3 regions of the Collibacillus ludicampi genome follow, and region 1 is predicted to be linked to each of the others. Evidence: riboswitches for the same ligand, from Rfam matches in the RefSeq annotation. Region 1 holds a riboswitch; each other region holds the start of a gene.
What was found. Region 1 has a riboswitch for S-adenosylmethionine ahead of DNHGIG_RS01920 (2,3-diketo-5-methylthiopentyl-1-phosphate enolase). Riboswitches for the same ligand answer to the same signal wherever they lie in the genome.

Region 1 (4,285 bases):
GAAAGGAAGCGAGACGACCTCCAAAGTCGCTGTTTCACGCCAAGCATATGCCCTCTTAACTGTTTAAAGGAAGCGGAACGACCTTCAACTCACCTCTTTGCTGCAAAGCGATATTATCCACCCAAAAGTCACTCCATTGCTTGTGGCAGACTTAATCCTCTCTTCTCGCACAAAAAACTTTTCATTCTCTGTTGGCGCCGTTGGCGTACGATAGGGAAATCTCAGGAATCTCCTTTTTATCTTGGGAGATTCTTTTTTTTGTCAAAAATCACGAATTCCGTATCTGTCTTGTCATTTTCGAAAAATCGCATTAAGATGTTTCTTCAGAAGATGTCTTCGCTATTTGAAAGGTGTGACTGATCATGAGGATACAACCGGCTGAAAGGATTCATCGATTACCTGTCCAGTTTTTCTCCTCGCTCGTGAGCCGGGCAGGTTCCTATATAGCTAATGGACATGAGGTGATCAATCTAGGCCAGGGAAACCCGGATTTGCCGACGCCGCCTCATATTGTGGAAGCGATGCGGGAAGCGGTGCTCGACCCTTCAACTCACCGTTACTCACCATTCTCTGGATTGCCTGAATTGAAAGAGGCGATCGCTGGATGGTATAAGAGAGAATATGATGTCGATCTGGATCCGGAGACGGAAGTGGCGATCCTCTTTGGCGGCAAAACAGGCCTCGTAGAGATCAGCCAGTGTCTTTTAAATCGGGGGGACGCTTGTTTGGTTCCCGATCCCGGGTATCCCGATTATTGGTCGGGCGTGGCCCTTTCCGGCGCAGATATGGTAATGATGCCTCTTCTTGAGGAAAATGAGTTTCTGCCCGATTACAGCCGCTTGCGTACTGAAGATTTGCGAAGGGCCAAGTTGATGTTTTTAAATTACCCAGCTAATCCGACGGCTGCGGTCGCCTCTTTATCTTTTTTTAAAGAGACGGTTGCGTTCGCAGAACAGCATGAGATCATTGTGGCGCACGATTTCGCTTATGGGGCCATCGGTTTTGACGGCCTCAAGCCTGTATCTTTTCTGCAGGTGCCGGGTGCCAAAGATGTAGGGGTGGAGTTTTATACCCTGTCCAAAACTTACAATATGGCGGGATGGCGTGTAGGTTTTGCGCTCGGAAACCAAGAAGTGATTCGTCTGATCAATTTGATTCAGGATCACTACTATGTGAGCCTTTTCGCTGCGATTCAGCGTGCCGCGATCGCCGCCTTGGAGGGACCGCAAGACTGTGTCAGGGAATTGGTCGCCATTTACCAACGCCGCCGAGACACATGGATTCAAGGATTGCGAGAAATCGGATGGGATTGCCAGGCACCGAAAGGATCATTTTTCACGTGGTTGCCCGTTCCTGAAGGATGGTCATCAGCGAAGTTCGCTGACTATTTGTTGGAACAAGCGCACCTAGTGGTCGCTCCCGGGATCGGCTTCGGGCCGCATGGGGAAGGATATGTGCGTGTCGGACTTTTGGCACCGGAAGGGCGTTTGCAGGAAGCGGTCGATCGTCTGGACCGATTGAAACTTTTTGCTTGAGGTTGGGTTGAGTGTATTGACGCTGGTGACTTTTCGTAGTATATTTTGAGTAACTTTATGAAAATAATCAAATTTGCCTCTTATCAAGAGAAGGCTGAGGGACTGGCCCGATGAAGCCCGGCAACCGACATGAGCGACTGCTTATGCACGGTGCTAACTCCTGCAGAATCACAGGATTCTGAGAGATAAGAGCTGCTCATATCGTGAGTCGGCCTCTTCCTCTCAGGAAGAGGCTTCTTTACTGCTTGACTGATATTCAAGCCGCAAACGGCTCCACCACAAGATTGGATTGTGTCTTTAGGAGGGCGTAATGCTTTGCGAGAGACAGCGACTTTGGAGGTCGCATCGCTACCTTATGAACGATATGGGGGTATATGCATTGCGCGTAATAGCGACTTTGAAGGCCGTTTCGCAACATATAATTATAATTTCATGAGAAACGACCTTCTCGGAGCATGAACGCAAAGCATATACCCACTGAAATGACCTCCACGGAGCGCGAACGCAAAGCATAAGACCGCCAAACTGAAATTTTTCAAGTTTGAGGTGAAGGCATGCATACAGATACAAGCCAATTCGTGACGGCAACCTACCTTGTACATAGCAAGGGAGGAGACCTCCATAAGAAAGCTTTGGGTATCGCTCATGGATTGACAGTCGGTACATGGACGGAACTGCCGGAAACGAAAAAAGAGGAGATGAAAAAACACCTCGGACATGTTGTCTCGGTTGAAGAATTGGGAAAGGACGAGAACGGACGGATCAAGGCCCGACTGACGATTGCTTATCCGATGATCAACCTGACACCTGACATTCCGGCATTGCTTACAACGATCTTCGGCAAATTGTCGATGGACGGGATGATTCGTCTCGTAGACGTGACGTTTCCTGAAGCCTTTGTGAAACAGTTTCCCGGTCCCAAATTCGGGATTGATGGTATAAGGAAGTTGCTCGGTGTGTACAATCGCCCCTTGCTCATGTCGATTTTCAAGTCTTGTATCGGTTATGATTTGAAAACAATGGCTGAACAGTTTTACTTGCAAGCGGCCGGTGGCGTCGATCTGGTGAAAGACGATGAGATTCTCTTTGATGAAACATACGCACCGTTTGAGAAACGGATCGAGGCGTGTCTGCGCGCGGCTGAGAATGCAGAGCGAGAAACAGGGAAAAAAGTTCTCTATGCGGCTAATTTAACAGGTCCTGTCACTGAGATTTTTACGAAAGCCAAGCGGGCGGTGCGGGCGGGTGCCAATGCTCTACTCATCAACGTGCTACCGTTTGGTTATGATGTTTTGCATCGTTTGGCGGCCGATCCGGAGATCACAGTCCCACTGGTCGCTCATCCCGCACTGGCTGGTGCTTTCTATGCTTCAGACCGCTACGGGATCTCTGCACCTATTCTATTGGGAAAACTGATGAGGCTCGCGGGCGCTGATTTCGTTCTCTATCCGTCTCCTTATGGTTCGGTTGCTATGGAAAGAGAAGAGACGCTCCAGATCGCTGCACATCTTCGCGGCAAACGAGAGGGGTTGAAGACCTCATTTCCGGTTCCGTCAGCAGGGATTCATCCTGGGATGGTACCCTTGTTATATCGTGATTTTGGAGTGGATCATGTGGTCAACGCGGGAGGCGGAATCCATGGTCATCCACAAGGGGCGACAGCGGGAGGACGTGCTTTTGTAGCAGCCATCGACGCAACTTGTAAAGGAATTCCATTCAAAGAGGCAGCAGCGGAGAGCCGTGAGCTGGAAGAGGCACTCGCGCTGTGGGGTTGTCCGGAAGAGGTGTCATGATGAGAAAAAAATGGATGATCTTTTGCGATTTTGACGGCACGATAACAGAACGGGATATGATCATCTCGATTATGGAAAAGTTTGGGCGTCCTGGGTGGGAAATGCTGAAAGAGGACGTACTGGCGGGGCGAATCTCGGTGGAGAGCGGAGTCGGACAAATGTTTGCACAGATTCCCAGTGAGGAAAAAGAACAAATCGTCAAATATGCTCAGAAGACAGCGAAGATTCGTTCCGGATTCAAAGAATTGTTACAGTATTGTCGGCAGGAAGGGATTCTATTTCTGGTGACTTCCGGAGGCATCGATTTTTTCGTCAAGCCGATCCTGTCGCCGTATGTGGATGAAAATAGAATCTTTTGCAATGGATCCGATTTTTCAGGGGAAACGATTCGCATCCTGTGGCCGTATGGATGTGACGAACATTGCGATGGGGGATGTGGACTTTGCAAACCGGCCATCCTCCGCAGATACGGGGCAAATGATGCGAAACGGATCGTCATCGGTGACAGCATCACCGACTGGAAGGCTGCACAGATGGCTGATCATGTGTTTGCTCGATCGCTGTTGTTGGAAAAATGCCGAGAATCCGCTATACCCCATACTCCTTTTCACACATTTATTGATGTGATCGAAACGTTGAAGCAATGGGAAGAAGAATGTAAGGAGGTTGCGCGATGAGCCAGTATCTTTTTTATCAGGAAGATCGCATACGGGTGGTTAAGGAATTGAATGAGATTGCGCACAATTTCAGCCAAAAAGGCTGGCTTCCTGCCACATCAGGCAATCTTTCTATCAGTCTCTGCCATGACCCGCTCGTGTTCGGCGTTACTGCAAGCGGCCGTGATAAAGAAAATCTGCAATTGGAAGATATCGTTTTTGTTAAAGAAGATTGTTCGCCCATTGAGCCTACCCGTTTAAAACCGTCAGCTGAGACCTTGATCCATGCAAAAATCTATCA
Region 2 (4,285 bases), 330 kb from region 1:
TCTTGAACCAAAAGTTCTTTCTGTTCCGGATCACTCAGCCGGTTCGCCAGTTCCAATCCTTCCATCGCATCTTTTGCGTAGAGGACGATTCCGTCATACTCAGGCGCGATTCTCGTCATCGTGAACTTGCGTGTGAGAGCCGCACCGCCGACGAATAAAGGCACATCGATCCCGGCAGCGCGCAAATCTTGTGCGGTGACAACCATTTGCTGCGCCGATTTGACAAGCAAGCCTGATAACCCGATCGCATCCGGCTTCTCTTCATGATACGCGCGAATCAGTTGTTCCGGCGGCACTTTGATCCCCAGGTTGACCACCTGATAACCATTGTTAGACAGAATGATCTCCACGAGGTTTTTCCCGATATCGTGGACATCCCCTTTGACCGTCGCCAGAAGGATCTTTCCTTTCACCGCCGTTTCCGTGCGTTCCATATACGGCTCAAGAAAAGCAACGGACGCTTTCATCACTTCCGCACTCTGCAACACCTCAGCGACGATCAGTTCATTGTCATTAAACAAGCGTCCCACTTCTTCCATGCCCGCCATCAATGGACCGTTGATGATTTCCAACGGCGAATATTTCTTCAACGCCTCCTGTAAATCATCAATCAACCCGTCTTTCGCCCCTTCGATCACATAGCGCGCAAGCCTTTCTTCCAAAGACAGCAACGAGTTATCTGCCGCTTTTTGGCTGACTTTCTTTTCCCGGTAAAACGCCGTAAACGTGGCGAGCGTTTCGGGGCTTGTACGGAACAACAGATCCTCCGCCAAGCGTCTCTCCTCTTCCGGAACGGAAGCGTAGCGCTCCAATTTCTCCGTATTCACAATCGCGTAATCCAATCCGGCACGCGTACAGTGATAGAGAAAAACGGCATTCAACACTTCACGGCCCGCGGGAGGAAGTCCAAAGGAGACGTTGCTAATGCCGAGAATCGTCTGGCATTCGGGCATCGCCTCTTTGATCAGACGAATGCCTTCCACCGTTTCCGCCGCCGAACCGATGTACGCTTCATCTCCAGTCCCCACCGGAAAGACGAGTGGATCGAAGATGATGTCTTGCGGCTGCAAACCGTATTTTTTTGTAAGCAAATCATAGGAACGTTTGGCAATCTCCAATTTCCGCTCTTTCGTGGTCGCCATGCCCGCTTCATCGATCGTACCGACGACAACTGCCGCACCAAACTGGTGAATCAGGGGAATGATTTCGGCAAACCGCTTTTCGCCGTCCTCCAGGTTAATGGAGTTGATGATCGCTTTTCCCTGGGAATACTTGAGAGCTGTCTCGATGACTTTCGCATCTGTCGAGTCGAGCATGAGAGGCACTTTCACTTTTTTGACGACGAACTGCAGAAATTTCTCCATATCGGCCAATTCATCACGATCAGGGTCGGCCAGGCAGATATCGATCACGTGCGCTCCCCGCTTCACCTGCGTCCGCGCGATTTCCGATGCCTCTTCATATTTGCCCGCTGCAATCAGTTCGCGAAACTTTTTGGAACCAATGACATTCGTGCGCTCTCCTACGAGGACCGGGCGGTTATCCGCCTCCACGTATACCGGTTCAATCCCCGAAACGGCGGGAGGATGGTTCCCCGCTTTCTTTCGAGGGGTATACTCTTTCATCGCCTCTGCAAGGGCACGAATGTGTTCCGGAGTTGTCCCGCAGCAACCTCCCGCAATATTGATCCATCCCTGTTCGGCAAAGCCGGCCATTTTTTTGGCCAACGCGGCGGGTGTTTCATGATAATGCCCATCCTCATCCGGCAAACCCGCATTCGGATAACAACTGACACCGCATCGGGCGAGATCCGACAATGTGCGCAGGTGATCGCGCATGAATTCCGGACCCGTCGCGCAGTTCAAACCTACGGACAGAGGGTGCAGATGTTCGATCGAAATGTAAAAAGCTTCGATATTTTGGCCCGCCAGTGTGGTACCCATCGGTTCGATCGTTCCTGAAATCATGATCGGGAGTTCACGATCCAACTCTTGAAAAGCTCGCCGGATTCCGATCGTCCCCGCTTTCACGTTCAACATATCCTGAGAAGTCTCCAGCAACAAGACATCGACTCCGCCCTGAATCAAGGCACGCGCCTGTTCATAATAACTTTCAACCAATTGATCGAACGTGATCCCGCCGGTAACTGACAATGTTTTCGTTGTCGGGCCCATGGATCCCGCCACAAAGCGCGGCCACTCGGGAGTGGACCATTTTCGGGCCGCTTCGACAGCCAATTTCGCCGCTGCCCGATTGATTTCCTCAGCACGCGATTGCAAATCGTACTCCGCCAAAACGACGCTCGTCGCTCCGAACGTGTTCGTTTCAATGATATCGGCTCCCGCCTCCAGATATGCCTCATGGATTTTGCGGATCACATCCGGACGGGTCAGGTTCAACATTTCATTGCAACCTTCATACTGCTCGCCGCCAAAATCTTCTGAAGACAGCGCTTCTCGTTGTATCATCGTTCCCATAGCCCCGTCCAAGACGAGGATTTTCTTTTCCATCTGTTTCTCGATTCGTGTAGGTTCGCGCACATGCCTCTCCCTTTCTTGCCACTTCCCTGTATAAGAAAACCCTCACCTGATCAAGGAGAGGGCTCAACTGTCAAAAGCGACAACTCTCCTATCTTCCAGAAACGCATTCTGCTGGAATTAGCACCGTATGAAAACACCGGTTGCTGTGGTTTCACAGGGCCAGTTCCCTCCACCACTCTGGATAGAAGTGTTCTACTATTCATATCATTGTACTCTAGTTTGACTGCCAGCGCGAATCTTGTCAAGAGAAAACGGTGAATTTCCGCTTTTGGGAAATTCACCGTTTCCTCAGTCAGAAGGTCGACCGATTTCCTCGCAAAGCTTTACCTATTTGTACGATTTGATCGACGAGAGCCGAGAGATTCTGTTTCAGCAAGGAATTCGTGATCTGGCCGTTCTCCACATACGCTTTATCGACAACCACTTGTCCGGGCATGACGAGCGCATAGAGTCCCCGCAGCACGATGCGCATATTATTGAGGGCATTGATACCGCCTTTGCCGCCACCGGCAACGGCCACGATACCTACCGGTTTATCACGGAAATGAGTGTTGCTCAAGAAATCCAACGCATTTTTTAAAGCGCCCGACATCCCATTATGATACTCGGGTGTGCAGATGATAAATGCGTCTGCTTCGAGGGCAATTTTGTGTAAATACTGTACATGGGGATCGTTGCTTTGTGCTTCATCTCCTTGAAAGATCGGCAACATATGTTCACGAACATCAAAGAGATCGACCGTTACCCCGTGGTTCGCGAGTTCCGTCCGAATGTATTCGGCTACCGTTTTTGTGTTGGCGCCTACCCTGGCGCTTCCGTTCATAACAACGACCTTCACATTTGGCACCTCACTCTTCGTCAAGTTATCAATTTTTTAAATCTTTTCCCTCTATGATACATATTCTAACTTTTCGTCCACAGAATAGCACGATCCATTCAGGAAAATTTTTATTTCATGTAGTAAGAAAAGGGATTGGCACTAGAACTTGTGACCCAATTCACTTATAATCTTACATAGAAAGACAGGGGGCTAGGATATGACGATTTCAACATGGATTTGGATTCTCATTCCAATCGCACTGCTCATCGGTTTATATATATATGCGTTTCGCCGGTTCCAAAAGCAGAAAGAGCAGTTCGACGTACAGTATAACACGTACAAAGAAACGAAGGAGATCTTCGTACTCGGGAAGAAAATCGTACGACAGCCCGTACGTGAGGAAGGACCTTTCCGTTTCTTGAAAGTCAAGACCTACCAGGTCGTGGCACGATTGATGATTTCACAGACGATCAAGGGTATCAATCGGAGTATGATGCATACGATGACGTTCACCCTTGATAAAAAAGAGTACCAAAAAATTGAGCCCAATCGAAAGTACCGGGTAGAATTGGCAGGCAACTATATCGGAAAAGTCTTCGCTCCCGCACCCGAAAAGAAAGAGAAGAAAAAAGGTACCGAGAAAGAAAAAGGCAAAGAGCAAGCACAAGAGAAAAAGAAGAAAAAATGAGCAGTTAGAAGTTGTTTAAAAAGCCACCTCAAGGTGGCCATTTTTGTTGTTATCTTCCTATGCTTCCCGCAACAAGATGACACTTAAGAGTACGACATGTATCATCGTAAAGGGACATTACTAGCCATGCTCGTATATAAAAATTTGCCTCTTGGAGAAAGGGTGATCGCATGAATCGGCAACTCATCGTTTATCTCGTATCATTCGCCGCTTTCCTCGGACCGTTTACACAAACGA
Region 3 (4,285 bases), 2.4 Mb from region 1:
GCGTGCAACTGAAGCAAAATGAAGTGGTGTCCAACGGGAGAGCGGTATCAACTGACGTTCTGGTGGCGAGCGCCAAAGCATACCTTGATGCGGTCAATCGCATTATTAAGAAACGTGTTGATGTGCAGGGTGCAGGATATCGCCACAAAACGATGAGTGTCTCGCAAGGCTAGTCATATTCGGGAACATCGACGGGATATCTCTTGGCAGGGATAATATTTCGGAAGGTTGTATGACTTTCTGAAAGCCCCGCAAAGAGTATCCTTGTCTCAAACGAGTATTTTCTAAATATTCATAAAATAATAAAGGAAAGGTGGAAGAACAGCATGCCAAAGATTGCACTGCTGCCAGGTGACGGTATTGGTCCGGAAATCATGAAAGAAGCGGTTAAAGTCCTGGAAGCGGTGTCCGAACGGTTTCAACGTACATGCACCTATGAGGTTCTGCCGATTGGTGGTGAAGCGATTGACCGCTATGGAGACCCGCTTCCTGAGGAAACTCTTCTTGGAGTCAAATGTGTGGATGCGGTGTTACTAGGAGCTGTAGGAGGGCCAAAGTGGGATAAAGAGCCAGCCCATAGGCGACCGGAGTCTGGCTTACTCAGACTTCGCAAGGGACTCGGTGTATACGCGAATTTACGTCCAATCGTGGCATGCGACTCTTTGTTAAATGTTTCCACATTGAAGCCTGAAATTTTGCGTGGTGTCGATATTTTAATCGTACGAGAACTTACTGGCGGGATCTATTTCGGCGCAAAAGAACGACACGCAGTTGAAGACGGGGAACAGGCAACCGATATGCTTGTCTATGAAACAAAAGAGATCGAGCGTGTCGTGCGCACGGCTTTCCATCTGGCGAGTCAAAGGCGTGGCCGTCTGGCTTCTGTGGATAAAGCGAATGTACTTGAATCTTCACGTCTTTGGAGGGAGACGGTCAATCGGATCGCCCCCGAGTATCCCGATGTTAAAGTGGAACATGTGCTCGTTGATAACTGTGCGATGCAACTGATTCGTAATCCGCGGCAATTTGATGTGATCGTTACGGAAAATATGTTTGGTGACATTCTATCCGATGAGGCTGCTATGTTAACCGGTTCGATCGGTATGTTACCATCCGCTTCGTTAGGGGCTGAAGTTGATTTGTATGAGCCGATCCACGGTTCGGCTCCAGACATCGCAGGAAAGGGGATTGCGAACCCGGTAGGCATCATTCTTTCGGTCGCCATGATGCTTCGCCATTCTTTCGGCTGGGAAGATGAAGCACAGGCGATCGAGCACGCTGTGAATCATGTGTTTCAAGAAGGATATAGAACGAAAGATCTTGCATCTGATAGCAGCTATTTCTTGCATACAGAAGAGTTTGGTAATAAGGTTGTAGAGGAAATTGTAAACTTCGAGATGGATTTCCTCTTCAGGCGGTATGCGACGATTTGAATAAGGTGAAAGTCCCTTCATAACGATGTTCGTCTTCATATTTATAAGTGTAAAGATCAAATCAAGGGCAGCATGGGAGAATTCCTGTGCTGCCCTTGTCTTTCGGAAACTATCCTCTTGGTTTCTTTTGTTTACCAAAAAAGACAAGCCCAATGATCAAAAGCATAAATGCAGCAAGATTTACCGCAAAAAAGAGAAAGAACACATCGATAATCATATCTTTCCCTCACTTACAGGAAGAGTTGACTTTATGATAACCGTAATCGTATGATCTCACTCGTAAAGTGAAAAAATTTTATTGACCCATACTTGAACTCGTGATATACTCCTACCGATAATAAAACACGTCGATGTGTGGTCACAACTTGATATGGATGGAGTTTCTCTTATCCAGAGAGGCGGAGGGACTGGCCCAATGAAGCCCGGCAACCCGTTTTGTGTGGATAACACAAAACATGGTGCCAATTCCTGCGGATGTGAATCCGGCAGATGAGAGCGAACGTAGGATAGTTACGCCCTTTTCCATGCCGGAAAAGGGTTTTTTCTTGTTCAATATGAAGGGTAAGGGGAGGTACAGGATTGTATTGATAGAGCTCATCAATCTTACGAAGGAATATCGATCGGGAAAACAATCGATTACCGCTTTGAAACATATCAATCTGCAAATTCACGAGGGGGAAATCTTCGGAATCATTGGTCACTCGGGTGCGGGTAAGAGTACGTTGATCCGTTGTATCAACCTGCTTGAACGGCCAACATCCGGAGAAGTGGTTGTCGATGGCGTTAATTTGACGGCACTCTCTCCATCTGAGTTACAAGCGAAACGCCGTTCGATCGGAATGATTTTTCAACATTTTAACTTGCTTTCATCGGCAACTGTGTTCGACAATGTTGCTTTTCCATTAAGACTCGCAAAAAGGCCGAAATCTGAGATTAAAGAAAAAGTGGATCGTTTGCTGCAACTCGTAGGTCTAGAAGCGCATAGCCACAAGTATCCGGCACAGCTTTCCGGAGGGCAAAAGCAAAGGGTCGGTATCGCGCGGGCGCTCGCTAACGACCCGAAGGTTTTGCTGTGTGATGAGGCGACTTCTGCGCTCGATCCGCAGACGACACAATCTATTCTCGATCTTCTGGTTGATATTAACCGAAAACTTGGTATTACAATCGTTTTGATCACACATGAAATGCATGTCATCCGCGCGATCTGCGACCGCGTTGCGGTGATCGATGGCGGAAATATCGTTGAATTGGGTAAAGTGGCCGAAGTATTCTTGAACCCGCGTCAGGATGTGACACGCGAATTTATTGCTCAGATCATTGAAAGCGAATTTGACCGTACGATCCTGCAAGAAACCCAAAAGGCTCATCATGAAACAAATGGAAATCGTCGGGTGGTTCAAGTCTCGTTTCTTGGCGCTTCCACATATGAGCCCATTTTATCGCGTGTGACCCAAACGCACGGTGTACACTTTAATATTTTACACGGAACGATTTCCCGGATGAAAGATGTACCTTATGGCCGACTGGTTCTTGAGTTGATCGGTTCACCGGAGTTGCTCGATGTTACGATTCGAGATTTGATCGCTAATCACTTGGAGGTGGAGGTGATCGGATGATGGAAAACGTGGTTTGGAGCGAAATTCTGCAAGCTTCCTATGAGACGTTGTACATGGTCGCATTATCGACAATATTTACAGTCATCATAGGGCTACCACTAGGTATTATCTTAGTTTTGACATCGAAAGGACATCTGCTTGAGAACAGGACAGTTTACCAATTATTAGCTCTCATCGTAAACATCTTTCGTTCCATACCGTTTATCATCTTGCTGATTCTGCTGATCCCATTTACCAAATTGATCGTCGGTACATCGATTGGTGTGGATGCAGCCATTCCGCCGCTTGTTATCGGAGCGGCTCCGTTCTTCGCCCGGCTGGTGGAAACAGCGTTGAGAGAGGTGGATCGCGGGGTGATTGAAGCGGCCCAATCGATGGGGGCAACTACTTGGCAGATCATTTGGAAAGTTCTGCTCCCGGAAGCGCGTCCAGGTCTTATTGCCGGTATCACGATAACAACCGTTTCTCTCGTCGGTTACTCGGCCATGTCGGGCGTGATTGGAGGTGGCGGTCTTGGAGATCTCGCTGTGCGTTATGGTTATCAAATGTTCCAGACAGATGTCATGTTGATAACGACCGCCATCATGATTGTCATGGTACAAGTCTTTCAAACGATGGGCGATAAGCTCGTCTTAAAATATACGCGCAAATAACTTAAAAAAAGAAAGGGAGTTGTTATGTATGTTGAAGAAAAAATGGTTATTACCCGCAGCATCTCTCGTACTCGCGATGTCATTGACGGCTTGTGGCCAAGCGAAGAAAGATGAAGCCGCTCCCACAAAAGACAGCGGCAAAGAAGTGACCTTGAAGGTCGGAGCAAGCGCTGTGCCACACGCGGAAATTCTCAATTACATCAAGCCTAAATTGAAGCAAGAAGGCGTCGAATTGGATGTAAAAGTATTTAATGACTACGTACAGCCGAATATTCAGTTGAATGAAAAACAATTGGATGCAAACTTCTTCCAACACATTCCTTATCTTGAGCAATTCAATAAAGATCACAATATGAATCTTGTTGATGTTGCGAAGGTTCACATTGAACCGATGGGTGTCTACACGAAAAAGGGTGAAGATATCAAAAAGGTGAAAGATGGCGCGACGATCAGCGTGCCCAACGATGCGACAAACGAAGGACGTGCGCTGAAGTTATTGGAAAAAGCAGGAGTATTTCAGTTGGATGATACCAAAGGATACAAAGTGACGCCGAGCGATATTAAAGAGAATCCGCATCACGTT

Region 2: another riboswitch for S-adenosylmethionine. It lies ahead of metH (methionine synthase); the one in region 1 lies ahead of DNHGIG_RS01920 (2,3-diketo-5-methylthiopentyl-1-phosphate enolase).
Region 3: another riboswitch for S-adenosylmethionine. It lies ahead of DNHGIG_RS14205 (methionine ABC transporter ATP-binding protein); the one in region 1 lies ahead of DNHGIG_RS01920 (2,3-diketo-5-methylthiopentyl-1-phosphate enolase).

The regions. Positions count from the first base shown of each region.
Region 1 covers NZ_BOQE01000001.1:365,944-370,228, reverse strand. Annotated here, with positions in the region: gene DNHGIG_RS01925 (pyridoxal phosphate-dependent aminotransferase) at 363-1,535, shown strand; SAM riboswitch class I at 1,613-1,727, shown strand; gene DNHGIG_RS01920 (2,3-diketo-5-methylthiopentyl-1-phosphate enolase) at 2,090-3,328, shown strand; gene DNHGIG_RS01915 (2-hydroxy-3-keto-5-methylthiopentenyl-1-phosphate phosphatase) at 3,328-4,005, shown strand; gene DNHGIG_RS01910 (methylthioribulose 1-phosphate dehydratase) at 4,002-4,285, shown strand, end outside.
Region 2 covers NZ_BOQE01000001.1:700,696-704,980, forward strand. Annotated here, with positions in the region: gene metH (methionine synthase) at 1-2,510, opposite strand, end outside; SAM riboswitch class I at 2,626-2,728, opposite strand; gene DNHGIG_RS03630 (NADPH-dependent FMN reductase) at 2,833-3,378, opposite strand; gene DNHGIG_RS03635 (hypothetical protein) at 3,578-4,048, shown strand; gene DNHGIG_RS03640 (MFS transporter) at 4,219-4,285, shown strand, end outside.
Region 3 covers NZ_BOQE01000001.1:2,803,386-2,807,670, forward strand. Annotated here, with positions in the region: gene DNHGIG_RS14195 (2-isopropylmalate synthase) at 1-173, shown strand, start outside; gene leuB (3-isopropylmalate dehydrogenase) at 327-1,433, shown strand; SAM riboswitch class I at 1,817-1,929, shown strand; gene DNHGIG_RS14205 (methionine ABC transporter ATP-binding protein) at 2,018-3,049, shown strand; gene DNHGIG_RS14210 (methionine ABC transporter permease) at 3,046-3,702, shown strand; gene DNHGIG_RS14215 (MetQ/NlpA family ABC transporter substrate-binding protein) at 3,731-4,285, shown strand, end outside.